3 regions of the Dactylosporangium sp. NPDC000244 genome follow, and region 1 is predicted to be linked to each of the others. Evidence: riboswitches for the same ligand, from Rfam matches in the RefSeq annotation. Region 1 holds a riboswitch; each other region holds the start of a gene.
What was found. Region 1 has a riboswitch for cobalamin ahead of ABT369_RS00210 (VWA domain-containing protein). Riboswitches for the same ligand answer to the same signal wherever they lie in the genome.

Region 1 (14,303 bases):
ACGCCACCAGGCGGTGCGCGAAGGCCGGGTGGCCGGCCCAGTGCAGGTGCAGATAGGAGGCGTGCACGGCGCCGGACACGAAGCCGTCGCGGCCCTCGCGCCACGCCCAGGCCGGGGCCGCGCCCGTCGCCGGGGTGACGCGCGTGCGGTGGAACTCGTGGCCGGTCACGCGCGTGCCGGCCGGGGCGAGGACGCTGTCGGACAGGGCGACGGCGTCTCGGTACCCCAGCGTGAGCGAGGGCGTCATGGCCGCCTCCGCGTCCAGGACCCCGCACATCGGGCGGCCGTCGAGGGTGCGGCAGAGCCAGAGCAGGCCCGCGCACTCGGCCGCGATCGCGCCCCCGGAGGCGGCCAGGCCGGCCACCGCGCGGCGGAGGGGCTCGTTGGCGGAGAGCTGCTCGGCGTACACCTCCGGAAAACCACCGCCCACGACGAGCGCGCGGGCGCCGTCGGGCAGGGCCTCGTCCCGCAGCGGGTCCACTGTGGACACCCGGGCGCCGGCCGCGGCGAGCAGCTCGACGGTCTCGGCGTAGCCGAACGAGAACGCGGGCCCGCCCGCGACCGCCACGACCGGCGCACCGGCGACGGGCTCGGCGACGGCCGGCGTCCACGGCGGCGCGGACAGCGGCGGGGCGCAGCGGGCCACGGCCAGCACCGCGTCCAGGTCCACGCTCGCGGCCACGAGCCCGGCCAGGGCCGCGACCGACGCGGCCGCCTCGGCCGACCGCTCCACCACCGGCACCAGGCCGAGGTGGCGCGACGGGGCGGCGACGGCGTCGTGGCGGCGCAGGACGCCCAGCACCGGCGTGCCGACCTCGGCGCAGGCGTCCCGCAGGATCTGCTCGTGGCGGTCCGAGCCGACGCGGTTGAGGATCGCGCCGGCGATGTGGATGCCGTCGCCGAACGAGCGGAAGCCGTGGATGAGCGCGGCCACCGAGCGCGCCTGCGCGGTCGCGTCGACGACGAGGACGACGGGCGCGGCGAGCAGCCGGGCCACGTGCGCGGTGGAGCCGAACTCGCCGGCCCCGGTGCGCCCGTCGTAGAGGCCCATGACGCCCTCGACCACGGCCAGGTCCGAGCCGGCCGAGCCGTGCGCGAACAGCGGCCCGACGAGCTCCTCGCCGACGAGCACCGGGTCGAGGTTGCGGCCCGGGCGGCCGGCGGCGAGGGCGTGGTAGCCGGGGTCGATGTAGTCCGGCCCCACCTTGAACGGCGCCACGCGCTCGCCCCGCGCGGCGAACGCCGCCAGCAGGCCGGTCGCGACGGTGGTCTTGCCGTGGCCGGAGGCCGGTGCCGCGATGACGAGCCGCGCTACCACTCGATGCCCTGCTGGCCTTTTCGCCCGGCGTCCATCGGGTGCTTGACCTTCGTCATGTCGGTCACCAGGTCGGCCAGCTCGACCAGGTCGGGGTGCGCGTCGCGGCCGGTGACGACCACGTGCTGGTTGCCGGGCCGCTCGCGCAGGGTCTCCACGACGTCGGCGATGTCGACCCAGCCCCACTTGATCGGGTACGTGAACTCGTCGAGGACGTAGAAGCGGTACGCCTCCGCGGCCAGGTCGCGCTTGATCTGGGCCCAGCCCTCGGCCGCCTCGACGGCGTGGTCGCGCTCGGTGCCGGGCCGCTGGATCCACGACCAGCCCTCGCCCATCTTGTGCCACACCACGCTGCCACCCTGGCCGGTCTCGCCGAGCGCGCGCAGGGCGGTCTCCTCGCCGACCTTCCACTTCGGGCTCTTCACGAACTGGAACACGGCGATGGGCCAGCCGGCGCTCCACGCGCGCAGGGCCATGCCGAACGCGGCGGTGGACTTGCCCTTGCCCTGCCCGGTGTGCACGGCGAGCACGTGCTGGCGGCGGCGCTGGCGGGTGGTGAGCCCGTCGTCGGGCACGTTCTCTACTTTGCCCTGCGGCATCTGTCTAGGCTCCCAGGCTCGCGAGTGGAATGCAGGAGGCGTCCAGGGCCGAGGCCAGGCGGCGGGCGAGGCCGAGGCGGATCGGGCCCTGCTCGCAGTCGACCACGACCGCGGGGACGCCGTGCAGCAGCGGTACGACGCTGAGCGGGTCCGGCCCGCTGGTCGAGCGCCCGTCGGTGACGACCACGAGCAGCGGGCGGCGGCGGGCGTCACGGCGGCGCTCGCCGTGCAGGGTGCGGGCGGCCTGGCGCAGCCCGGCGGCCAGCGGCGTGCGGCCCCCGGTGCGCAGCTCGGCCAGGCGCACCACGCCGACCTCGTGGCTCGCGGTCGGCTCGAGCACCAGCGTGGCGTCGTGGCCGCGGAAGGAGACCATCCCGACCTTGTCCCGGCGCTGGTACGCGTCCCGCAGCAACGACAGGATCGCCGTCTTCACCACGCTCATCCGCTGCCGGGCGGCCATGGAGCCGGACGCGTCGACGACGAACAGCACCAGGTTCGCCTCGCGGCCGACCTTGACCGCCTCGCGCACGTCGCGGGCCTCGGCGCGGCTCGACCCGCGCAGCGCGGCGGCGCGGATGGTGCCGGGCACGTGGATGCTCGTGAGCTTGCCGCCGAGCGGGGCGCGGGAGCGCACCACGCGGCCGTGGCGGGACAGGGCGGGCGAGCGGCGGCCGGCGTGGGCGCCCGCCTCGCGGTTCGCCCGGCCCGCGATGCTGAGCAGCTTCGGCTTGTACGGCACCCCGGCGAACGCCAGCTGCCCCGGCGCCCCGACGCTGTCCCCCGCCGCGTCCCCCGCCTCCGATGCATCCGATTCGCCCCGCGAATCGGATGTATCGGTAACGGAACCATCATTCGGCTCGACGGGCGGCCGCTGCTCGGGCGCGACCGGCGGCGGCGGACCCCCGGCTCGCTCCGACCCCGGCGACTCGCCGGGCCCGTCCGGCGAGTCGGACATTTCCGAAATATCCGTCGGGCTCGGCGGAACCGGGTCATCGTCCGGGGGCGGCCCGCCATCGCCGGGCGGCGGGTCCTCGTCCGGCCCGGCCTCCTGCTCGAGCACCTCTTCGAGGCGGTCGCGGTCGGCCCCCGGCGGGTCGAGCGGGTCCCGCCGGCGCCGGTGCGGCAGCGCCAGCCGGGCCGCGTCGCGCACGTCCGCCTTCGTGACCACGGTCCGCCCGTGCCAGGCCGCGAGCGCGACCGCCGTGCGGGCCACCACGATGTCGGCCCGGAGGCCGTCGACGCGGTACGCCAGGCAGATCCGCGCGATCCGGTCGAGCTCCGCATCGGGCAGGGCCACCGCCCCGAGCCGGGCCCGGGCGCTCACGATCCGCGCGGCCAGGGCGGCGTCCTCGGCCACGTAGCGCTCGGCGAACGACGCGGGATCGGCCTCGTACGCCAGCCGCCGCCGCACGACCTCGGCCCGCGGCGGGGCCTCCTGGGGCGCCGCGACCCCGACGACGAGCCCGAAGCGGTCCACGAGCTGCGGCCGGGGCTCGCCCTCCTCGGGGTTCATGGTGCCCACGAGCAGGAAGCGGGCCGCGTGCTTGACCGAGACGCCGTCGCGCTCGACGTGCGCGCGGCCCATGGCGGCGGCGTCGAGCAGCAGGTCGACGAGGTGGTCGGGCAGCAGGTTGACCTCGTCGACGTAGAGGACCCCGCGGTTCGCGGCGGCGAGCAGGCCCGGCTCGTAGGCCTTGACCCCGTCGCCGAGGGCCCGCTGCAGGTCCAGCGTGCCGACGACACGGTCCTCGGTGGCCCCCACGGGCAGCTCGACCAGGGCGGACCGGCGGTGGTGGGTGCCCGCCCCGGGAATGTGCGGGCCGTCGGGGCACTCGGGGTCGGGCGCGGCCGGGTCGCAGGCGAAGCGGCAGCCGGCGACGACCTCGACCTCGGGCAGCAGCGCGGCCAGTGCCCGCACGACGGTGGACTTGGCGGTGCCCTTCTCCCCCCGGACGAGCACCCCGCCGATGGCCGGCGAGACCGCCGTGAGCAGCAGGGCGAGGCGCAGATCGGCCAGGCCGACAACGGCCGAGAACGGATACGGCGGGGTCACGGGCACTCTTCCCTTCGGCGGGTCCGCGCCCGCGAGGCGGCTGTTGCGAGCGGCCGGAGTCTCCTGACTGCCGGATCCGCGCCGCCCCTCGACCGCCCCGGCCGTCGCCGGCCGTGGGTGCTGAGGTGCGACTCCCCGGTCACAGTGGCGGGACCGTCCCGGACTCGCACCGGGTTCCTCCGCATACCGCTCGCCCGCCATCGTGTCCCACGGGCGACCGGCACGTCAACGTGGCGCGGTGTGACCCTCACGATCCGCACCCGCCGGCCGATGGGACGGGCATGCGGCGCGTCCCGGATTCGGCCGCGCAGACCCTGCTGTGCGTGCTCCTCGTGGCGATCGCGCTGATCGCCGCCACGCCGCCGCGGCTGCCGGGGCTGGCCCCGGAGACCTCGGTGGCGCCGCCGGGCACGCGGGCGATGTGGCTGTGGGAGCACGACGACCCCGGGCCGGTCGTGGACTGGGCCGCGGCCAACGGGGTGCGAGCGCTGTTCGCGTACTACGACCCGCGCACCGACGACACCGCGCGGCTGCGGCGCCTGCGGGAGCTGTGCGACGCGGCCGGCATCGTGCTCGACGCGCTCGGCGGGGAGCCCGGCTGGACGACCGACCACGCCACCGCGCTGGCCTGGGCCGAGGGCGCCGCGGCCACGGGCCTGTTCCACGGGCTGCACCTGGACGTCGAGCCCTACCTGCTGCCCTCCTGGGGCCAGGACCAGGCATCACTGGTACCGAATTATCTGTCTTTGCTGGAAAAGACGGCCGCGGCCACGGACCTGCCGCTCGAGGCCGACGTGCCGTTCTGGCTGCCGACCGTGACGCTCGCCGGCGGGGCGAACCTGGCCGACGCCGTGCTCGCCCGCGTCTCCGGCGTCACGGTGATGAGCTACCGCAACACCGCCACCGGCGCCAACTCGATGGTCGGGGTCGCCGACGACCTGCTGCGGCGGGCCGGCCGGGTCGCCAAGCCGGCGCGCCTGGGCGCGGAGACGCAGGCCCTGGGCGACTGCGCCTACTGCAGCTTCCACGGCGCCACCGCCGGCCAGCTGCACAAGACCCTGGCCGCGGTCGACTCCGCGGCCCAGCGGTACCCGGCGTTCGCGGGCATCGCGGTGCACCAGTACGAGTCCTGGGTCGCCCTGAGTGGTTAGGAGACCTGAGCGGCTCGGAGACCCGAACCCGAATCGACCCCAGCCGAACCGGAGGTGAACCACGACCTGCCTCAACCCGCCCCGCCCGCCGCCGATCAGCCGGTCGACAGCAGTCATCCTGGGAAGGACCCCTCCGATGCGCCGTACCGCCTCCATCGCCCTCGCCTGCGCCGCCGGCGCGGCCGCCATGCTCCCCGCGGCGACCCCGGCCTCCGCGGCGACGCCGGACTTCGGGCTGGTGGTGCCGGTGCTCGCGCCGATGCTGCCGGGCCAGACGGGCTGGGTGGGCACCATGTGGGCCGCCACCAGCGACATCTGCGACGTGAAGGTGACCGCGAGCGGCACCGGGGTCACGGTGAAGTACCCGGCCAACACCGCGACCTACTCGTCGCTGTCGAAGGGCGACTCGCTGGCCAAGGGCCACGTGGACTACGCCGCGTTCAACGTCTCGCTCTCCTCCAACAGCCTGCTCGCGCTGGTCCCGCTCAAGCTCGACTACTCCTACACCACGAAGGCCGACGGGGCGACGTCCTGCACCGGCACCCCGCGCTCCGGCTCGATCACCGCCACGCTCCCGGTCGTCTCGGTCACCGGCGACGCCGTGGTGCAGAAGACGACCCTCGTGACCGTGCCCAAGGCGACCCCGGTCTGGTCGCAGCTGGTCTTCCAGTCCCGCAAGGCCGGCGTCGACAACCTGCAGATCACGGTCGCGGGCGCGCCGAGCGGCCTGGCCGTGTCCTACCCGGCCGGCCGCGCCTACACCGCCCTGAACAAGGGCACCGGCCTGGCCGTCGGCACCGACGACTTCGCCGCCGTCAAGTTCGACGCCACCAACGTGGCCGCCGGCACCTACAAGCTCACCGTCAAGCTCTCCTACGGCAGCACGACCGACTCGAACGACCTGACGCTCGTCGTCGTCTGACGGCCCGGGCCGACCGGCTTCTCCCGCGGCGCCGGCCGGCCCTCCGCTTTTTCCACAGAGAGGTGGGAACTCTGGTGATCCGCTCCCGTGCCCTGCTCGCCGTGGCCGCCCTGGCCCTCACGGCGGGCCTTTGCGCGTGTGGCAAGTCCGGGAACTCGACCAAGACGGAGATGCAGGCGCCGAAGCCGTCGCCGTCGGCCTCGCTGACCCAGGACCGCCGCGAGACCATCTTCCTCGACGCGACCGCCCAGCACCTCTGCTCGGTGCAGTCGCAGGTCTACACCGACCCGGCGGCGATGGCCTCGGCGTACGCGTCCCGCCCCATCTACACGGACCTCACCGCGGCGCAGGTCGACGCGTTCCAGCAGCAGGTCGTCAGCGACCCCGCCTTCGCCGACCGGCTGACCCAGCGCATCCAGGCCACCTGCGGCACGGCCAAGTAGGCCCCGGACACACGAGAAGCCCCGCGACACGAGGGGGGAGGAGTGTCGCGGGGCCGGCTCATATATGTATGAATATCGAGAGCGTGTTCTCGAGGTAAGTGGTGCGAGGACCCCGTCGCCGCGGTCCCTTCGGTGTTGCTGCGGTAAGCATGCGGGGCGCCACTTGGCGGCGACTTGGCGCGCACTTGCGCCGATGTGTCACGCACGCGACAGGTCCGCGCGCATCGACCGGGTCACGTATGTTGCCTGCCGTGAGCCGCGACGAACTTCGACCTCGACTCGCTCGCGCCCGAGCCGGTGGTGCCGGCCGACCCGCGCCGGGCGGCGATGTGGGCCGCGGGGATCGCGGGCTGCGCGGTGCTGGTGCTGTTTCTGCTGCTCACGAGCGATCTGGTGTTCGGGCGGACGGTCGGGCTCGCGGCCCCGGCCGGGATCGGGGACTGGGCGGCCAACCCGGCGCTCGCCGCCACGCTGGCCGAGGGAGTGCTCGGCGACCAGGAGGCGCTCGGGGCGCGGCCGTTCAGCGCGGCGTACCTCAGCGCCGACGGGCGGCCCCTGCTGGTCTGGGGCGGCACCGGCCGGGCGGTCCAGCGGGCCGACGACGCGGCGCTGCTGCGCACCCTGCGCGAACGGACGCTGCGGTTCGTGCCGGACTCCGGCGGCGGGACGACGGCCGACGCCGACCCGGGACCGAACCGCGGCCGGGCCACGTGCACGGACACGCGGCGCGACGGGTTCGGGTACGTGGTGTGCGCCTGGACCTTCGGCGCGGCCGCCCTGGGCGTGCTCGTGGTCGACGGGCCCGACGCCGACCCGGCCGCGACGCTGCGCCGGGTCCTGGACGCCGTCGTCGTGATGCGCTGAGGCCGGGTCTTCTGGTGCCGGCCGGCTAGAGCATCGCCTCGAGGGCCAGGCGCTCCGCGGCGGCCGCGCGGACCTCCGGGGTCTCGATCGGGTCGTCGCGCAGGTAGGCGAGGCGCCGTTCGAGCTTCTCGTCGAGCGGGACGCGGCGCACGGCGATGAGGCGCACGTCGGCCTGGCAGTCCCACAGGCCCTCGGTCAGCGCGCCCGCGCACGCGTCCGGCTCCAGCTCCAGCCGGGCGCGCAGGTAGGCGGCGCGCTCGTACGAGTGCGGACTGAACCACAGCGAGCGGACGCGGGGCAGCGCCTGGCGGGCCGCGTCGCCGCCGACCCGGGCGAGGCCGTCGACCAGGCGGTCGTAGCCGCACATGTCGTCCTCGCGCTGGTCGAGCCAGTCGAGGCCGGCCAGCAGCGCCGGGCCGTCGGACTCGTCGCCCTGCTCGGCGAGCACGCACAGGGCGCTCCAGTACTGCCCCGAGGCCGGATCGGCCACGACCCGCCGGGCGGCCGGCAGCGAGTCGACGACCGGCTCGGCCAGGCAGCCGAAGTCGTCGGCGGCGCTCAGCAGCTCGCCGAGCCCGGTCAGCGGCTCGGGCCCGTGCGCCACGGCGGCGTGGATGCGCTCGTCGCGGCCGGCCCACTCGCCCCAGGGGGCGCCCGGCGGCAGGTGCAGCGGGCGGCCGGCGCTGGCGAGGCGGTCGGCGGCGACCGGGAGCAGGTCGTCCCACCAGTTGGCGGGCCACGCGGCGGCGATGGTGCCGAGGGCCTCGCGCCAGTAGGGGCCGATCCGGACGTACCGCCGCAGACTCTCGACCATGTCACCGGACCCGGCGCGGCTCAGCGCCTCGGCGACCCGCAGGACGTGCGTGAACTCCCCGGAGTCGTCGTCGGCGGTGTAGAGCCGGGCGATGATCGGCCCGATCGGCAGCTCCAGGTCGCGGACCAGGCGGGCGAGGTAGACCCCGCGGTCGTCCAGGGGCAGCCAGCGATGGTCGCGGCGGATGCAGGCGTACACCAGCTCCGGCGCGGCCGGGTCCTGTCTGGCCCGCACCGCGCCCCGCCCGAGTCCGCGCTGCAGCGCGCCGGCCCGGGTCCGGGTGGGCAGGTAGTGCCAGTCGTCGTCGAGGCTCATGGCGTCCCAGTCTGCGACGGTTGCGGCCGGACCGCCGCCGAATTCCGGTCCCGAAAATGCTTGACAAATGACACCGGACCACGTCCTCGCTGCTCAGCAGCGCACCCGCGGGCCGACGTGAGTCCGGACACGACGCGGCGCCGACCGGCGGAAGTCCCGCCGGCCGGCGCCGTGAGCGCTGGCACCCCCCGAGAGGGGCCGGTTAGGCGCTGGCGTCGTCGAAGCCGTTGCCGAGGAAGCTCTGCAGCCGCGACGTGATGCTCTCCAGGCTCGAGCCCGCCGACGCGGCGCCGAAGCCGGACTCGCCGAAGCCCGCCTCACCGAAGCCGGCGTCGGTGCTGTCGGCCTCGCCGAAGCCCGCCTCGCCGGTGCTCTCCTGGCCGTAGGCCATGAGCGTGTGGCTGTCCTCGACCTCGGTGTGCTCGTAGTGCGTGTACTCGGTGATCTCGTAGTGGTTGCCCGCGGCGTCCGTGTACTCGATGTGCTTGAGCTGCTCGAACTCCTCGTGCTCGTAGCTGTGGTGGTCCTGCTCGAGGATGCCGTACTGCGACTGGTGGTCAAGCTCCTGGCCCTGGCCGGAGTGGGCCGCCTCCAGGGAGGCGGTCTCGTGGCCCGCTTCGTACTCGCCGTACTCGCTCATGGGGGTGGTTCCTCTCGGGTGCGTCTGTATGGGGTGCTGCGCTCATCTGCTGCATTCAAGGTACGGGCAGCCGCGACGCCCCAAATCCCGGAAACGTGCCACGCGCGGTCGGCTCAACGGCCTCAATACGCGATCACGGGCGCACCCGTGTGGCTCACCTGCACCAGATGGGTCACGCACTCACTGCCCTCGAGGCGGTGCAGCAGGAACGCGGACGGTTCCGGGACGAAGCCGACCGGGCGGCCCTCGCGCATGCCGAGGTCCACCTGACGGTACGTGCTGGGCGCAACACTCAGGATGGTCCCGGCGAACCCGGCGGTCACGACGCGGTGCAGGTGCCCGGCGAGCACCCGGACGACGTGCGGGTGGCGGCGCAGCACCTCGGCGAGCTCGGGCCCGTCGACGAGCCGGATGGCGTCCATGCCCGGGATGCCGACCCGGACCGGCGGGTGGTGCAGGCAGACGAACGCAGGCGCCCCGCCATGCCGGCCGAGCGTGTGGTCGAGCCATTCGAGCTGCTCGGGGCCGAGGATGCCGGCGTCGCCGAGCTCGGGGCGCAGGGAGTCGAGCACGACGACGCTGAAGTCGGGGTACTCGGCGACGTACGAGGTCCGCTCGAGGCCGAACGCGGCCTGCAGCGCGGCCCGGCCGTCGTGGTTGCCGGGGACGAGGTGGATCGGCACCGGGAAGTGCCCGATGAGCTCCTTGAGCACCTCGTACTCGTCCGAGCGGCCGTGGTCGACGAGGTCGCCCGTCACGATGACGCAGTCCGGGCGCGGCTCCAGGGCGAGCACGCGGGTCAGGGCCTTGTAGAGCCCGCGGGCGGGCTCGGCGGACAGGGCGCCGGTGGTGATGTGCGGATCGCTGAGATGCGCGATGAGCGGCATGCCGGCCATTTTGCGCCTGCACGCGAGCGGGCGGGGAGGCTCCAGGGGGTGAGCCTTCCCCGCCCGTGCTTTTGTGGCCGTTCGGCTACCGGGCGGCGCCGACCGGCTCGTCCGAGGCCGGCTTCTGCGCCGAGAGGTCCAGCGTGCTGCGCAGCATGGCCGGCTTCATGAGCACCGCGGCGATCACGCCCACCACCGCGATGGCCGCGGAGATGAGGAAGATGTGGCCGGTGGCGTCGCCGTACGCGGCCCGCACGATGTGCTGGAACGCGGGCGGCAGGGCGCTCAGGTTGAGGTTGGAGGTCTCGCCGCCACCGGCCGGGGCCTGGACGCCGGCGGCCGCGAGCGAGTGCGTGATGTTGTCGGTGACCCGGCGGGCCAGGACGGCGCCGAGGACCGACACGCCGATCGTGCCGCCGAGGGAGCGGAAGAACGCGACCGTCGAGCTGGCGGCGCCGATGTCCTTCAGCGGTACGGTGTTCTGCACCGCCAGCACCAGGTTCTGCATCGACATGCCGACCCCGATGCCGACCAGGAGCATCCCGAAGCTCACGAAGACCAGCGAGGTCTGGTGGTCGATGGTGGCCAGCACGCCGAAGCCCGCGACGAGCACCACGGTGCCCGCGATGATGTAGGGCTTGATCTTCCCGGTGCGGGTGATGAGCTGCCCGACCACGATCGAGGACAGCAGCACGCCGGCCATGAGCGGGATGGTGAGCAGGCCCGCCTCGGTCGGGGTGTAGCCGCGGCCGATCTGGAAGTACTGACCCAGGAAGACGGCGCCTCCGAACATCGCCATGCCGACCGCGAGGCTCGCGAGGATCGACAGGGCCGTGGTGCGCTGCTTGACGATGTTCAGCGGCACGACCGGCTCGGCGGCGCGGGACTCCACCCACACGGCGAGCGCGAGCAGCACCACACCGGCGCCGACCATGGCCGCGGTCTGCCAGGACGCCCACGCGAACGAGCCGTCGACGAAGGAGACCCAGACCAGCAGCACGCTGACACCGGCCGCGATGAGCGTGGCGCCCAGGTAGTCGATCTTCAGGTTGTCGCGCTTGATGGTCACCAGGTGCAGGGTCTTCTGCAGCACGACGAGGGCCAGGATGGCCACCGGCACGCCGACGAAGAAGCACCAGCGCCAGCCGAGCCAGGAGGTGTCGACGATGACGCCGCCGAGCAGCGGGCCGCCGACGGTGGCGACGGCCATGACGCCACCGAGGTAGCCGTTGTAGCGCCCGCGCTCGCGGGGCGGGATCATCGCGGCGATGACCACCTGGACGAGCGCCTGCAGGCCGCCGACGCCGATGCCCTGGAAGGCCCGGGCGGCGATGAGCTCGCCGGTGTTCTGCGCCATGCCGCTGATGATGGAGCCGATCACGTAGATCACGATCGAGACCTGGACGAGGACCTTCTTGCTGTACAGGTCCGAGAGCTTGCCCCAGATCGGGGTCGTCGCCGTGGCGGCGAGCAGGGTTGCCGTGACGACCCAGGTGTACTGCGTCTGCGTGCCGTTGAGCGCGCCGATGATCTTCGGCAGCGCGGTCGAGACGATCGTGGAGCTGACCATCGCGACGAACAGCGCGAGCAGCAGGCCGCTGAGCGCCTCCAGCACTTGCCGATGGGTCATCGGCTCCTCGGTGTGCGTCTGACTCATCGTGTTGCCTCCATGGTTTGGTTCTCGCGCAGCGACTGCGCAAATCGGTGCAGCAGGCCGGCGAAGTGTTCGGCTTCGGCGGGGGTCCAGTCCCGCAGGGCGCCCGCGAGCAGGGTGGTGTAACGCTCCTCGGCCTTCGCGAGGGCGTCGCGGCCCTCGTCGGTGAGCTCGAGGAAGCTGGCCCGCCCGTCGTGCGGGTCGGCGACGCGGCGCACGAGCCCGTCCTGGACGAACGCGCTGACCGCCCGGCTGGTGGTCGACTGGTCGAGCGCACAGGCCGCGGCGAGATCCTTGAGGTGCAGCCGCGGATGGCGCTCGATCACGGCGAGCATCCCGGCCACCCCGGGCGCGACCATGCCGGGCCCGGCCTGGTGCTGCTGCTTCACGCACCGCACGACCTTCATGAGCTCGCGCAGCCCGTCGCGCAGCGCGACGACATGCTCCACTCGGACCCCTCCCGCAATACTTGCCTGATACAAGCATCCAAAAAACTTGCCCTCTGCGCAAGTTTGCCCAATGAGAACTAGGTAACATCGTGGCGTGGGAACAGGCCTGCGGGAACGCAAGAAGATCGCCACCCGCCAGGCCCTGCACGAGGCCGCGGTGGCTCTGTCGATCGAGCACGGCGTGGACAAGGTGACGGTGGAGGCGATCGCGGACGCGGCCGAGGTGTCGCGGCGGACGTTCTCGAACTACTTCGCGAGCAAGGAGGAGGCGCTGCTGTACGGCGACCAGCAGCGCGTGCGCCGCCTGGTCTCCGCCGTGGCGGAGCGCCCGCCGTCGGAACCCCCGTGGGCGGCCCTCACCGCGGCGGCCCTGGAGTTCCAGCGCGACCTCGGCTCCCGCGACCCGCACTGGGTGACCCAGGTCCGGCTCGTGCGCCGGCACCCGGCCCTGGCGGCGCAGCAGGTCTCGACGTACGCGTCGATGGAGGACGAGCTGACGACGGAGATCGCGCGCCGCTCCCCCGCGTCCCCGATGCACGCCCGCTTGATGGCGGCGGCGTTTTTGGTCGCGATGCGCGTGGCGGTGCAGGTGTGGCTGGACCGCCCCAAGGGCACGCCGCTGGCCGACGTGATGCACGAGTCCCTGAACGACATGGGCGCCGCGTTCCGCTGACCCGCACTCACAGCGAAGGCGGGCCCATCCGTCGCCGGAGGAACCCGCCTCTGCGCGGCACTACGGGCGGGTCACAGCCTGAACCCGCGACCGAGATAGTCGCCCACCTCGTCGACGTTGAGCCAGCTGCACTGTCCAGTGGCAAGATCCACGCGAATCGGCATGTTGCCGCCGAGCTCGGCCAGTTCGTCTCCTTCGTCGAGCGCCGCCACGGAGTTCCAGGGAACGATCAGGACCGAGCCGTCGACGAAGGCAATCTCCGGCCGAGAAAGCGGCACTGGCCGGTGGCGAGGTCAACCCGAATCGGCATGTTGCCGCCGAGCGCGCCGAACTCAGGACGCCGTGATCATCGGCCCGTACTGCTCCATGACGTCCCGGCCGACCTCCCGGATGTCGGCATTCCAGTGGGCTTCCGCCTGCTGGACGAGGTTCCGCAGCACCGGCCACATCTCCAGCGCGATGAGGATCTCGGCCACCCGGCTGTAGTCGATCTCATCGGCGTCCGGTAGACGGTCCATCGCCCAGCAGGCGACCTTCTCCCGGACGACGGCTCGCGAACCACGCTGCAGCGCGCGCCGGGCGTTGCCCGCCCACCCTTCGGACAGTGCGATGTAGGCGAGCGATTCGGCGAGCTCCGGGACGTCGGCGGGCAGATGCTGCAGAAACTGCAGGGCCGCCGACCGCTCACGGTTCGAACCCCGCAGGGCCTGTCGCAGGACCTCCGCTCGGCCAGTCGCGCGCTGGTAGAACTCGGCTCGCAGCCGCGACAGCGTCTGCTCCGCTTCCACGACGGCCGCCCACAGATCGCGATCGGCCGCTGTTGCTTCGATCATTTGCCTGGCTCCCGTGGCTAGTCGTTCCGCGGCTGTTTCACGACGTTGACCCAATCCATGGTCTTGATGAGGCCAACGAAATCCGTCAGGACATTGCGCTGGCCGACGTGCTGCACGGGTAACGGTGGGTGACGTTGGGTAGTCGCCGGCGGTTCCGCGGTGGTGACACGCCGAATCCGTTGTGGTGCATAGAAAAGACGCAGCACCCCGGTATGAAGGTGGTCCTTTCACAGATCAACTTCATAGGGCGCTGCGTCGACGATGAGTGTCACATACGCCTCGGTCCTGCCGGTACGCGAGGAGACAACCGGTACGCGAGGAGACAACACGAATAGGATGCGGCTTCGGCGCATGCCTCGGTTGCCGAATGAGTTCGGGACGAGGTTGATGTCCGAACTCATCCGTGACCTGCGTGAGGTGTCTGCGTGACCACGACGGACCTGCCGCCGACGACCGACCCGGCGGCCACTGGGCACGACGGGCTGCCGGATGTGCTCGTCACCCCGCCGTGGTCCCGCCGCTGCGAGCCGGTCGTGGTGCCCGGCCTGACCCGCTCCGCGCCGCTGGCATCCGACGGCACGCCGGGAGCCGACGCGCTGCACGCCGTGCCGGACCTCGTCGCGTTGTCGCGGGAGATGGTCACCGAGACGACGCTGCGGCTGCTGCCGTTCACCGGCCCGGAGCTGGCTGA
Region 2 (4,705 bases), on a different contig from region 1:
GACGCCCTCGAACCCCGCCGCCCGCGGCTGCCGGCCCCCCGCGGCCGCCGGACCACCCGGCCGGTCCTCGCGCTGGACGAGCCGGTCCTGGCCCGCCTCGGCGAGCTCACGGTCGACGCCGGCGAGACCCGCATCCTCGACGGCGTCACCATCGAACTGCGCGCGGGAGAGTGCCTCGGCCTCGTCGGTGAGAGCGGCTCCGGCAAGTCGACGCTCGCCGGAGCCCTGCTCGGCCTGCTCCGCCCGCCACTGGCGGTGTCCGGCGGCCTGACCCTCTTCGGCGCGGACACCGGCGGCTGGACCGACGCCGACTGGCGCCGCGTGCGCGGCCGGCACGTCAGCCTGATCACGCAGGACCCGCTCACGGCCCTCAACCCGGTCCTGACCATCGGCACCCAGCTCACCGAGACCGTCCGCGCCCACCATCGCGTCTCCCGGGCCGAGGCCAGGCGGCGCGCGGCCGAAACCCTCGAGCGGGTCCAGCTCGACCCGGAGCTGCTGCGGGCGTACCCGCACCAGCTCTCCGGCGGCATGCGGCAACGGGTCTGCATCGCCATCGCCGTCATCAACCGGCCCCGGCTGCTGATCTGCGACGAGCCGACCACCGCCCTCGACGTGAGCACCCAGGCCCGCATCCTGACCGAGCTCGCCGAGCTGCGCCGCACCCTCGGCATCGGCATGCTGTTCATCTCCCACGACCTGCGGCTGGTGTCGCAGGTCGCGGACCGGGTCGCCGTCCTGCGCGAGGGGCGGCTGGTCGAACAGGGCAGCGCCGCGGACGTCTTCGCCGCACCCGCGGACCCGTACACCCGGAGGCTCGTCGATGCTGCGCGTTGACGGACTGTCCAAAGTGTACGGCCGGCGGCAGGTGCTGGCCGGCATCACGTTCACGGTCGCGGCGGGGGAGACCGTCGCCCTCGTCGGCGCCTCCGGCGCGGGCAAGACCACCGTCGGTCAGTGCGTCGTGGGACAGGTCCGGCCGACGACCGGCACCCTGCGCTGGAACGACCTGCCGATCCGCCGCTCGCTGTGGCACACCGGCCGGGAGCGCCGCTGGCGCCGCGACATCCAGCTCGTCCAGCAGGACCCGCGGGCCGCCCTCAATCCACGGTGGACGGCCGGGCGCAGCGTCGGCGAACCCGCCCGCAACTTCCCCGGCGGCCGGACCGCGGCCGAGCTGTTCGAGCGGGTCGGGCTCGATCCCGCACTCCGGCACCGGTACCCGCACGAGCTGAGCACCGGCCAGTGCCAACGGGTCTGCATCGCCCGCGCCCTGGTACCCCGGCCGAAGCTGCTGGTGCTCGACGAGCCGCTGTCCGCACTCGACCTGCCGGTGCAGGCACAGATCCGCGACCTGCTCGCCGAACTGCACCGCACCGAGGGGCTGGGCTACCTGTTCATCTCCCACGACCTCGTCGCCGTCGCCGCGCTGTGCACCCGCGTCATCGTGCTGCACCACGGCCGGATCGTCGAGGAGGCCGCCACCGCCGACCTGCTCGCGAACCCGGTCCACCCGCACAGCCGCGATCTGGTCGCCGACACCCCGACCCTGAAGTACGGCCCGGCATGAGCAGGCCGCAACTCGGTGCCCGGTTCACCGCACCCCGCGGGGTGCCCGAGGGACCCGGCTGGCACCATGCGACGGTCCTGACCGGCCCGATGCTGCACGAGCTGGTCGCGGACCACGCCCGCGCCCGGGACACCGGCCATCTCGTCGCGGCCGCGTCGCTGCTGTTCTGCCAGTACGTCAACCAGGTCACCGGCCCCGTCCTCGCCCGCTGCTTCCTCGAGGACCGCATCGTCGACGCGGCGGCCGCCGGCACCTGGATCCACATCGACGGCGGCCGGCTCGACAACGCCGCGTTCGCCGGTGATGCGGCCGGCGACCGGCCCCGCGACGACACGACGACGGACTGGCTCGTCGAGCGCATGCTGGACGAGAACTTCGCCCCGGCGATCGACGCGTGGCACCGCATCACCCGCGTGGGCCGCCGAACCCTGTGGGGCAACGTCGCCAGCGGTATCGCCACCGCGATGCGCAGCATCTCCTGGACGCAGGACGACCCGGCCCGCTTCGTGACCGACACCGTCGCGCTGCTCGACCGGCATCCGCGCACCCGGGACCTGTGCGTGGTGGCGGACCTGCCGGCCGGTGGCAGCCGCTGGCAGGTACACCATCGGCGCACCTGCTGCCTGATGTACAAGACCGGCGACGGCAGCTTCTGCGCCACCTGCGGCGTGCTCCCGGCGCCGGAGCGAGCGGCCCGGGCCCGCCGCATGGTGGACACCGCGGCCACGTGACCGCCGGCCGGCAGTGACGCACGGTGATGCGACCCGCGCGACACGCCGACACACCATATGGTGGTTCGCTTTCTCGATGCCTCCCATATATGGTGTTGCTCGCAGCTGGTTCGGCCGCCCCTGCGGGATGGCCGTGGCAACAGGGAACCCGGTGTGAACCCGGGACTGCCCCGCAGCGGTGAGTGGGAACGAAAGCCGTCAACGAAGCACTGGGCCGCCAAGGTCTGGGAAGCGACGGCCGGTAGATGGCTGAGAGGCCGCGCCCGCGAGTCCGAAGACCTGCCAGCGCACCGTGCGCCAAACCGGGCGTGCGGTGGTCGGAGGCCGCGTGGGACGGCCGACGCCAACGCGGGTGACGGCGTGCGCCGTCTCCCTGTGGCGTCGTCCCCCTGCGCGCCAGCCACGGGTGACGAGGGGGACTCATGACGGTCACGCAGGACGCGGCCGCAGCGGGCCAGGCGGCGGCGCCGGAGCAGCGGCGGCACGCGATGCAGGTCCGCAAGCGCAACGGTGATCTGGAACCGGTCGACGTCAACAAGATCGTCAAGGCGGTCGAGCGGTGGGTCGCCGACCTCGACGAGATCGACCCGCTGCGGGTCGCCACGAAGACGATCAGCGGGCTCTACGACGGGGCCACGACGGCCGAGCTGGACAGGCTGTCGATCCAGACCGCGGCCGAGCTGATCGGCGAGGAGCCGCAGTACTCCAGGCTCGCCGCCCGGCTCCTCGCGGCGTTCGTGGACAAGGAGGTCCGCGGGCAGGCGGTCGCGAGCTTCAGCCAGTCGATCCGCTACGGCCACCAGCTCGGCCTGATCGGCGACGAGACGGCCGCGTTCGTCGCCGCGAACGCCCGCAAGCTCGACGATGCCGTCGACCTCGGCGGGGACCTGCGCTTCGAGTACTTCGGCCTGCGCACCGTCGCCGACCGCTACCTCCTGCGCCACCCCGAGACCCGCCTCGTCGTTGAGACGCCCCAGTACTGGCTGCTCCGCGTCGCCTGCGGACTCTCGCAGACACCGGGCGAGGCGATCGGCTTCTACCGGCTCATGTCCTGCCTGGCCTACCTGCCGTCCTCGCCGACGCTGTTCAACTCCGGCACCCGGCACACCCAGATGTCCTCGTGCTTCCTCGTGGACTCGCCGAAGGACGAGCTCGACTCGATCTACGAGCGGTATCACCAGGTCGCCAAGCTGTCGAAGTTCTCCGGCGGCATCGGCATCTCCTGGTCGCGCGTGCGCGGGCGGGGCGCGCTGATTCGCGGTACCAACGGGAAATCCAACGGGATCGTGCCCTTCCTGAAGACGCTGGACGCGGGTGTGGCCGCCGTGAACCAGGGCGGGCGGCGCAAGGGCGCGGCGTGCGTGTATCTGGAGCCGTGGCACCCGGACATCGAGGAGTTCCTCGAGCTTCGGGACAACACCGGAGAGGAGGCCCGCCGCACGCACAACCTCAACCTGGCCAACTGGCTGCCGGACGAGTTCATGCGCCGGGTCGAGGCCGACGCCGACTGGTCGCTGGTCGACCCGTCCGACGCGCCGGAGCTGCCGGACCTGTTCGGCGCCGACTTCGACGAGGCCTACCGGGCCGCGGAGAAGCGCGCCGTGCGCACGGTGAAGGCCCGCGAGCTCTACGGGAAGATGATGCGCACCCTCGCGCAGACCGGCAACGGCTGGATGACGTTCAAGGACCGCTCCAACGCGCTGTCGAATCAGACGGGGGCGCCGGGTAACACCATCCACCTGTCCAACCTGTGCACCGAGATCGTCGAGGTCAACAGCGACGGCGAGACCGCCGTGTGCAACCTCGGCTCGATCAACCTCGGCGCGCACGTGAGCGCCGCCGGCGTCGACTGGGAGCGGCTGCGGGAGACGGTCCGCACCGCCGTGGTGTTCCTCGATCGCGTCATCGACATCAACTACTACCCCTCGCAGCAGGCGGGCGCGTCGAACCCGCGGTGGCGGCCGGTCGGTCTCGGCCTGATGGGCCTGCAGGACGCCTTCTTCGCGCTGAAGCTACCGTTCGACTCCGCGGCCGCGCGCGAGTTGTCCACAAGGGTGCAGGAAGAAATCTTCCTCACCGCGCTGGAGACGTCCGCGGAACTGGCCGCGCGGTTCGGCTCGCACCCGGCGTACGCCGAGACCCGCGCGGCGTCCGGCGTGCTGCACCCGGACCTGTGGGGCGTTAGCACGGACGGCGAGCGCTGGACGGCGTTGCGCACACAGATCGCCGAACACGGCCTGCGCAACTCGCTGCTCATCGCGATCGCGCCGACCGCGACCATCGCCTCGATCGCGGGCTGCTACGAGTGCATCGAGCCGCAGGTGTCCAACCTGTTCAAGCGCGAGACGATGTCGGGGGAGTTCCTGCAGATCAACTCCTACCTGGTCCGGGAACTCAAGGCCCG
Region 3 (4,705 bases), on a different contig from region 1:
GCGGCGACGTACGGCTCGTCGCGCAGTTGCAGCGCGTAGCCGCGAACGACACGGGCGTAGCCCGGCCACGACACGACGGTGACGGCGAGCACCAGCCCGGCGAGGCCGGCGTCGAGCAGCGCGGCGACCGCGATCGCCAGGATGAGCCGCGGGAACGCCAGCAGCACGTCGACGATCCGGGTGACGACCAGGTCGAGCCAGCCGCCGAGATAGCCGGCCGCCGCGCCGACGAGCGTGCCGGCGACCACGGTGACGGCGACGGTGACCGCCGCGGTCGCCAGGGAGGCCCGTCCGCCGAACAGCACGCGGGCGAGCAGGTCACGGCCGTAGTTGTCGGTACCGAACGGGTGGGCCGCGGAAGGCGGCAGCGACGCGTCGAGGTAGTCGACGGCGGTCGGGTCGGCGCCGGTCAGCCACGGCGCGGCGGCGACCGCCGCGACCACCACGGCGAGGACGAGCAGCAGCAGACCGGCCGGCCGGTCCTGACGCGGGACGGCCAGGAGGCGGTGCAGGGTCCTCACGCGGCCCCCTCGACGCGCACGCGCGGGTCGATCAGCCGGTAGCCCAGGTCGACGACGAGGTTGACCAGCACGTAGGCGAGGGCCATGGCGAGCGTGAACGCCTGGATGACCGGGTAGTCCCGGCCGGTGATGGAGTCCACGACGTACCGGCCGATCCCCGGCCAGGAGAAGACGGTCTCCACGACGACGGCCCCGCCGAGCAGCCCGGACACGATGAGCCCGGCGTTGGTGAACACCGGCAGCAGTGCGTTGCGCAGGGCGTGGCGGAGCACGATGAGCCGCCACGGCAGGCCCTTGGCCTCGGCCGCGGCCACGTACGGCTGGGACAGGGCGTCGAGCAGGCCGGCCCGCAGCAGCCGGGAGACCGCGGCGGCGAGGCCGAGGCCGAGGGTCACGGCCGGCAGGACCAGGTGCGCCGGGGTGCCCCGGCCGTAGGTCGGCAGCCAGCCGAGCGCGACGGAGAACGCGTACATGAGCAGCAGCCCGAGCAGGAAGCCGGGGACCGACACGCCCAGCAGCGTCAGCAGGCGGGCGACGCGATCGGCGGCGCGGCCGTGCCACACGGCACCGGCGATTCCGGCCGGTACCGCCACCACGACCATGACCACCAGGGCCGCTGCGGCGAGCTCGAGCGTCGCGGGCAGCCGCATCGCCAGCTCGTCCGTGACCGGTGCGCCGCTGCGCAGCGACGTCCCGAGGTTGCCGGACAGGACGTCGCCGAGCCAGTCCGCGTACTGCACCGGGTACGGCCGGTCGAGGCCGAGGTCCTGGCGCAACGTGGCCAGGTCCTCCTCGAGCCGGCTGATGTCGGCGCCGGGCTCCACCATGGACAGCAGGATGGCGTGGCTCGGGTCGCCGGGGATCAGCCGGACCATCGTGAACAGCACGATCGAGATGCCGAGCAGGACGGGCACCGTCGCGGCGAGCCGCACGGCGAGATAGCGCAGCATCGCGCCGGCTACCGGGCCAGCCACATGCCGGGCAGGATGCGCCGCGACAGGTTCGGGTCGACGCCGCGGACCCGCGGGGTGTAGGCCGCGCCCCACTGCGTCGAGGCGTACAGGTACACCAGCGCGACGTCGTCGAGCAGAATCCGCTGCGCCTGCTGGGCCAGGTCGGCCTGCTTCGCCGGGTCGAACTCGGTGCCCAGCTGGTCGATGAGGGCGTCGACCCGCGGGTTGCTGTAGCCGCCGTAGTTGGATACGACGCCGGTGCGGTAGAACGCGCGCAGCTGCCCGGCGATGTCCCCGGTGGCCGAGCCGCACGAGCAGTAGGTGGCGATCTCGAAGTTGCCGTCGAGCATCATCTGGTTCGAGGCGGTCGTCTCCACGGGAGCCAGCTCGGTGGAGATGCCGGCCTTCTTCCACTGGCTCTGCAGCGCGATCGCCAGCGGCTGGAACACCGTGTATGTCAAGATCTTGAAGTGCAGGCGGGTGCCGTTCTTCGCCCGTACCCCGTCGGGGCCGGGCAGCCAGCCGGCGGCGTCGAGCAGCCCGGCCGCCTTGGTCACGTCGGTCGCGGTTGCGGTGCCGATCGCGTACGGCAGTCCGGCCGGGAAGTGCCCGGTGGCCGCCTTGGCGTAGCCGTGGTTGAGCCCGTCGACCAGTTCCTTGCGGTCCGCGGCCAGGTCGAGCGCCTGCCGGACCGCCTTGTCCCGCAGCGCGGGGACCTTCTTCGTGTTCAGCCAGATGTTCCTGGTGGTGGGCGCCGGGGAGTACACGGTGAACTTCGTGCCGGACTTCTCGTACTGCAGGCGCTGGTCGATCTCGACGTTGAACTCCGCGTCGGCGTCGCCGGAGCGCAGCGCGAGCATCCGCGCCTGCGCGTCGGTGCCCAGCCGCGCCTCGATCCGCTTGAGCTTGACGCCGCCCTCGGGCTTGTCCCAGTAGTCGGGGTTCGCCTCGGCGATCAGCGTCTCGCCGGGCACGAACCGGACCGGCTTCATGAACCCGGTCAGATCGGGGTTGCGGTTGAAGTCGTCGCCGCGGCGGTCGGCCTCGGCGGCGTTGTGGATGCCGTACGTCGTGAGCCGGAACGCCAGCCCCGGGTCCGGGGTCTTCGTGGTGACCCGCAGCGTCGTGGCGTCGACGGCGGCGAACTCCATCGCGCCGAGGATCGACTTGGCGCGGGTGTTCTTCGCCTTGTGCCGCTCCAGCGACGCCCGCACCGCGGCGGCGTCCACCGGCGCCCCGCTCCAGAACTTCACGCCGCTGCGGAGGGTGAACTCCCAGGTCGTCGGGGTGACGGACTTCCAGGCGGTGGCCAGGCCGGGCCGCAGCGTCGCGTCGTCGTTCTGCACGACGAGGGACTCGGCGAGGCCGTTCTCGAGGATCCGCTGCGCGTCGATGTGGATCGGGTCGAGCGAGCGCGGCATGTTCACGGTCAGGAACTGCAGCGTCTGCTCGGCCGCCGGCTCGCCGGACGTCGCCGCCGGAGCACTCGCGCCGCAACCGGACAGGAACAGGGAGATGGCGACGGCAAGTGCCGCCGCACGGGAAAAGGACCGCATGCGGGAGTTCCGCCTTCCAGCACCTCGTGGACGGTGGTGTACACGTACGTGCCGTGGCCGGTCTCCTGGCTGACGGGAGGCGCGTTCCCGGCCGGCCTTCCCAGGCATCGCTGCCCAGTGACCCCACGAGGGTGAAGGCCGGGAACTCCCGATCACAGTGGCGAGGGCCGCGCCGGCATCACACCGGCTTCCCGATCACCACGGCCCCGGCAGCCTAAGGCGGTCGTCGCGGTCCCGACAAGGAAGATCCAGCATGAAACTGCCCACAGCGCGCCGGCCGCCCTCGCCGTTGCCGGAACGGTCCCGTGCAACGAACGCCGGGGGTGGCTTCGTGAACGGGGTGTGCAGGTGACGTTCGAGGAATTCCTCGCCGCCCGGTTGCCCGCCCTCACGCGGTACGCCACGGCGCTCGCCGGTGATCCCGACGCCGGCGCCGACGTGCTGCAGGACGTGCTCGTGAAGGCGCAGCCCCGGTGGTCGAAGATCGCTGAACTGGAGTCCCCGGAGGCGTACGTCCGGCGGATGGTCATCAACGAGCTGACCTCGGCTCGAAGACAGCTCGCGGCGCGGCTGCGCCGGGAGCGCGTGCACCAAGCCGCCGAGCCGGCCGCGGCCGACGGCCATGACGAGCGGATCGCGCAGCGGGACGCGCTGGTCCGGCTCATCCGCGACCTTCCCGCGCGCCAGCGGATCGTGATCGTGCTGCGGTACCTCGAGGACATGGCCGACGCCGACATCGCCGTGCTCATGGGCTGCTCGATCGTCACCGTCCGCACCCAGGCCATGCGTGGCCTGGCCACCCTGCGCGCAGTACTGCCCCAACCCAGCCTTGAGGAGCAACGATGAGCTACGAGGACGACGCGATCCGCGGCGCGATCGCCACCATCGCCGACCGGGCCCACGCACCGCAGCGCATCACGGCGGCGCTCGACGCGCGGACGCGGGTCATGCGCCAGCGCCGCCTGGTGCTGCGCGCCGCCGGGGCCGCGGTGGCGGTGGCGGCGGTCGGAGGCGGCCTGGAGGTGTACCGCTCGGTGGCCGGGCCCGGGCGGCCCGGGGAGCCCGGCTCCCCGAAGGCCCCCGGCGGCTTCCCGAAGGTCGCGGGCGGCCCGGGCGGCGGCTGGCTGGAGGCCACGGCGACCTGGCGCCCCGGGTTCCTGCCCGACGGCTACGGCCAGGTGATGGCCTCGGTCCTGGTGTCCGGCGGCGCCGCGGCCGCCACGAGCCGCGGCTGGGCCCCCGCGCCGGGCACCGGCACCACGGGCGCGACCGTGACCCTGATCATCGGCGACGACGGCCCGCCCCGTCACACCGGGGGAACCGTGTCGATCAACGGCGTCGAGGCCGAGGTGCTGGACCGCATCGAGGGCGCGTCCGGCGTGACGTGGGTGCCGGCGGGCGGTCAGCGGCTGACGGTGATCGTGACCGGCTCGGACCGCACGGTGGAGCGCGACATGGCGGTCGCGGTGGCCGAGTCCCTGCGCCCGGACTCGACGAAGATCGCGGTGGGCCCGCGGCTCGGCTTCCTGCCGGACCCGTTCACGTCGGGGTCGTGGTGGTACACGGCGCGCGCCGACGGGACCGCCTGGTCCATCGACCTGGCGGTGAACGGCCCGAGCAGTTCGCTGACGCTCGAGTTCGGGCCGGCGGTCCAGCGCTCGTTCGACCCGGCGGG

Region 2: it holds a riboswitch for cobalamin, as region 1 does, so the genes downstream of both, ABT369_RS48850 (ribonucleoside-diphosphate reductase subunit alpha) here and ABT369_RS00210 (VWA domain-containing protein) in region 1, are expected to answer to the same signal.
Region 3: it holds a riboswitch for cobalamin, as region 1 does, so the genes downstream of both, ABT369_RS48825 (ABC transporter substrate-binding protein) here and ABT369_RS00210 (VWA domain-containing protein) in region 1, are expected to answer to the same signal.

Annotation. Positions count from the first base shown of each region.
Region 1 covers NZ_JBEPEH010000001.1:34,877-49,179, reverse strand. Annotated here, with positions in the region: gene ABT369_RS00220 (cobyrinic acid a,c-diamide synthase CobB) at 1-1,318, opposite strand, end outside; gene cobO (cob(I)yrinic acid a,c-diamide adenosyltransferase) at 1,312-1,914, opposite strand; gene ABT369_RS00210 (VWA domain-containing protein) at 1,919-3,967, opposite strand; cobalamin riboswitch at 4,025-4,146, opposite strand; gene ABT369_RS00205 (hypothetical protein) at 4,249-5,118, shown strand; gene ABT369_RS00200 (hypothetical protein) at 5,255-6,040, shown strand; gene ABT369_RS00195 (hypothetical protein) at 6,115-6,483, shown strand; gene ABT369_RS00190 (hypothetical protein) at 6,784-7,347, shown strand; gene ABT369_RS00185 (hypothetical protein) at 7,373-8,476, opposite strand; gene ABT369_RS00180 (hypothetical protein) at 8,679-9,116, opposite strand; gene ABT369_RS00175 (phosphodiesterase) at 9,239-10,003, opposite strand; gene ABT369_RS00170 (MDR family MFS transporter) at 10,089-11,660, opposite strand; gene ABT369_RS00165 (MarR family winged helix-turn-helix transcriptional regulator) at 11,657-12,106, opposite strand; gene ABT369_RS00160 (TetR/AcrR family transcriptional regulator) at 12,201-12,779, shown strand; gene ABT369_RS00155 (hypothetical protein) at 12,851-13,057, opposite strand; gene ABT369_RS00150 (hypothetical protein) at 13,112-13,612, opposite strand; gene ABT369_RS00145 (DUF4132 domain-containing protein) at 14,038-14,303, shown strand, end outside.
Region 2 covers NZ_JBEPEH010000050.1:5,280-9,984, forward strand. Annotated here, with positions in the region: gene ABT369_RS48835 (dipeptide/oligopeptide/nickel ABC transporter permease/ATP-binding protein) at 1-837, shown strand, start outside; gene ABT369_RS48840 (ABC transporter ATP-binding protein) at 824-1,570, shown strand; gene ABT369_RS48845 (IucA/IucC family C-terminal-domain containing protein) at 1,567-2,301, shown strand; cobalamin riboswitch at 2,391-2,602, shown strand; gene ABT369_RS48850 (ribonucleoside-diphosphate reductase subunit alpha) at 2,724-4,705, shown strand, end outside.
Region 3 covers NZ_JBEPEH010000050.1:286-4,990, reverse strand. Annotated here, with positions in the region: gene ABT369_RS48835 (dipeptide/oligopeptide/nickel ABC transporter permease/ATP-binding protein) at 1-521, opposite strand, end outside; gene nikB (nickel ABC transporter permease) at 518-1,495, opposite strand; gene ABT369_RS48825 (ABC transporter substrate-binding protein) at 1,480-3,030, opposite strand; cobalamin riboswitch at 3,069-3,248, opposite strand; gene ABT369_RS48820 (SigE family RNA polymerase sigma factor) at 3,379-3,876, shown strand; gene ABT369_RS48815 (hypothetical protein) at 3,873-4,705, shown strand, end outside.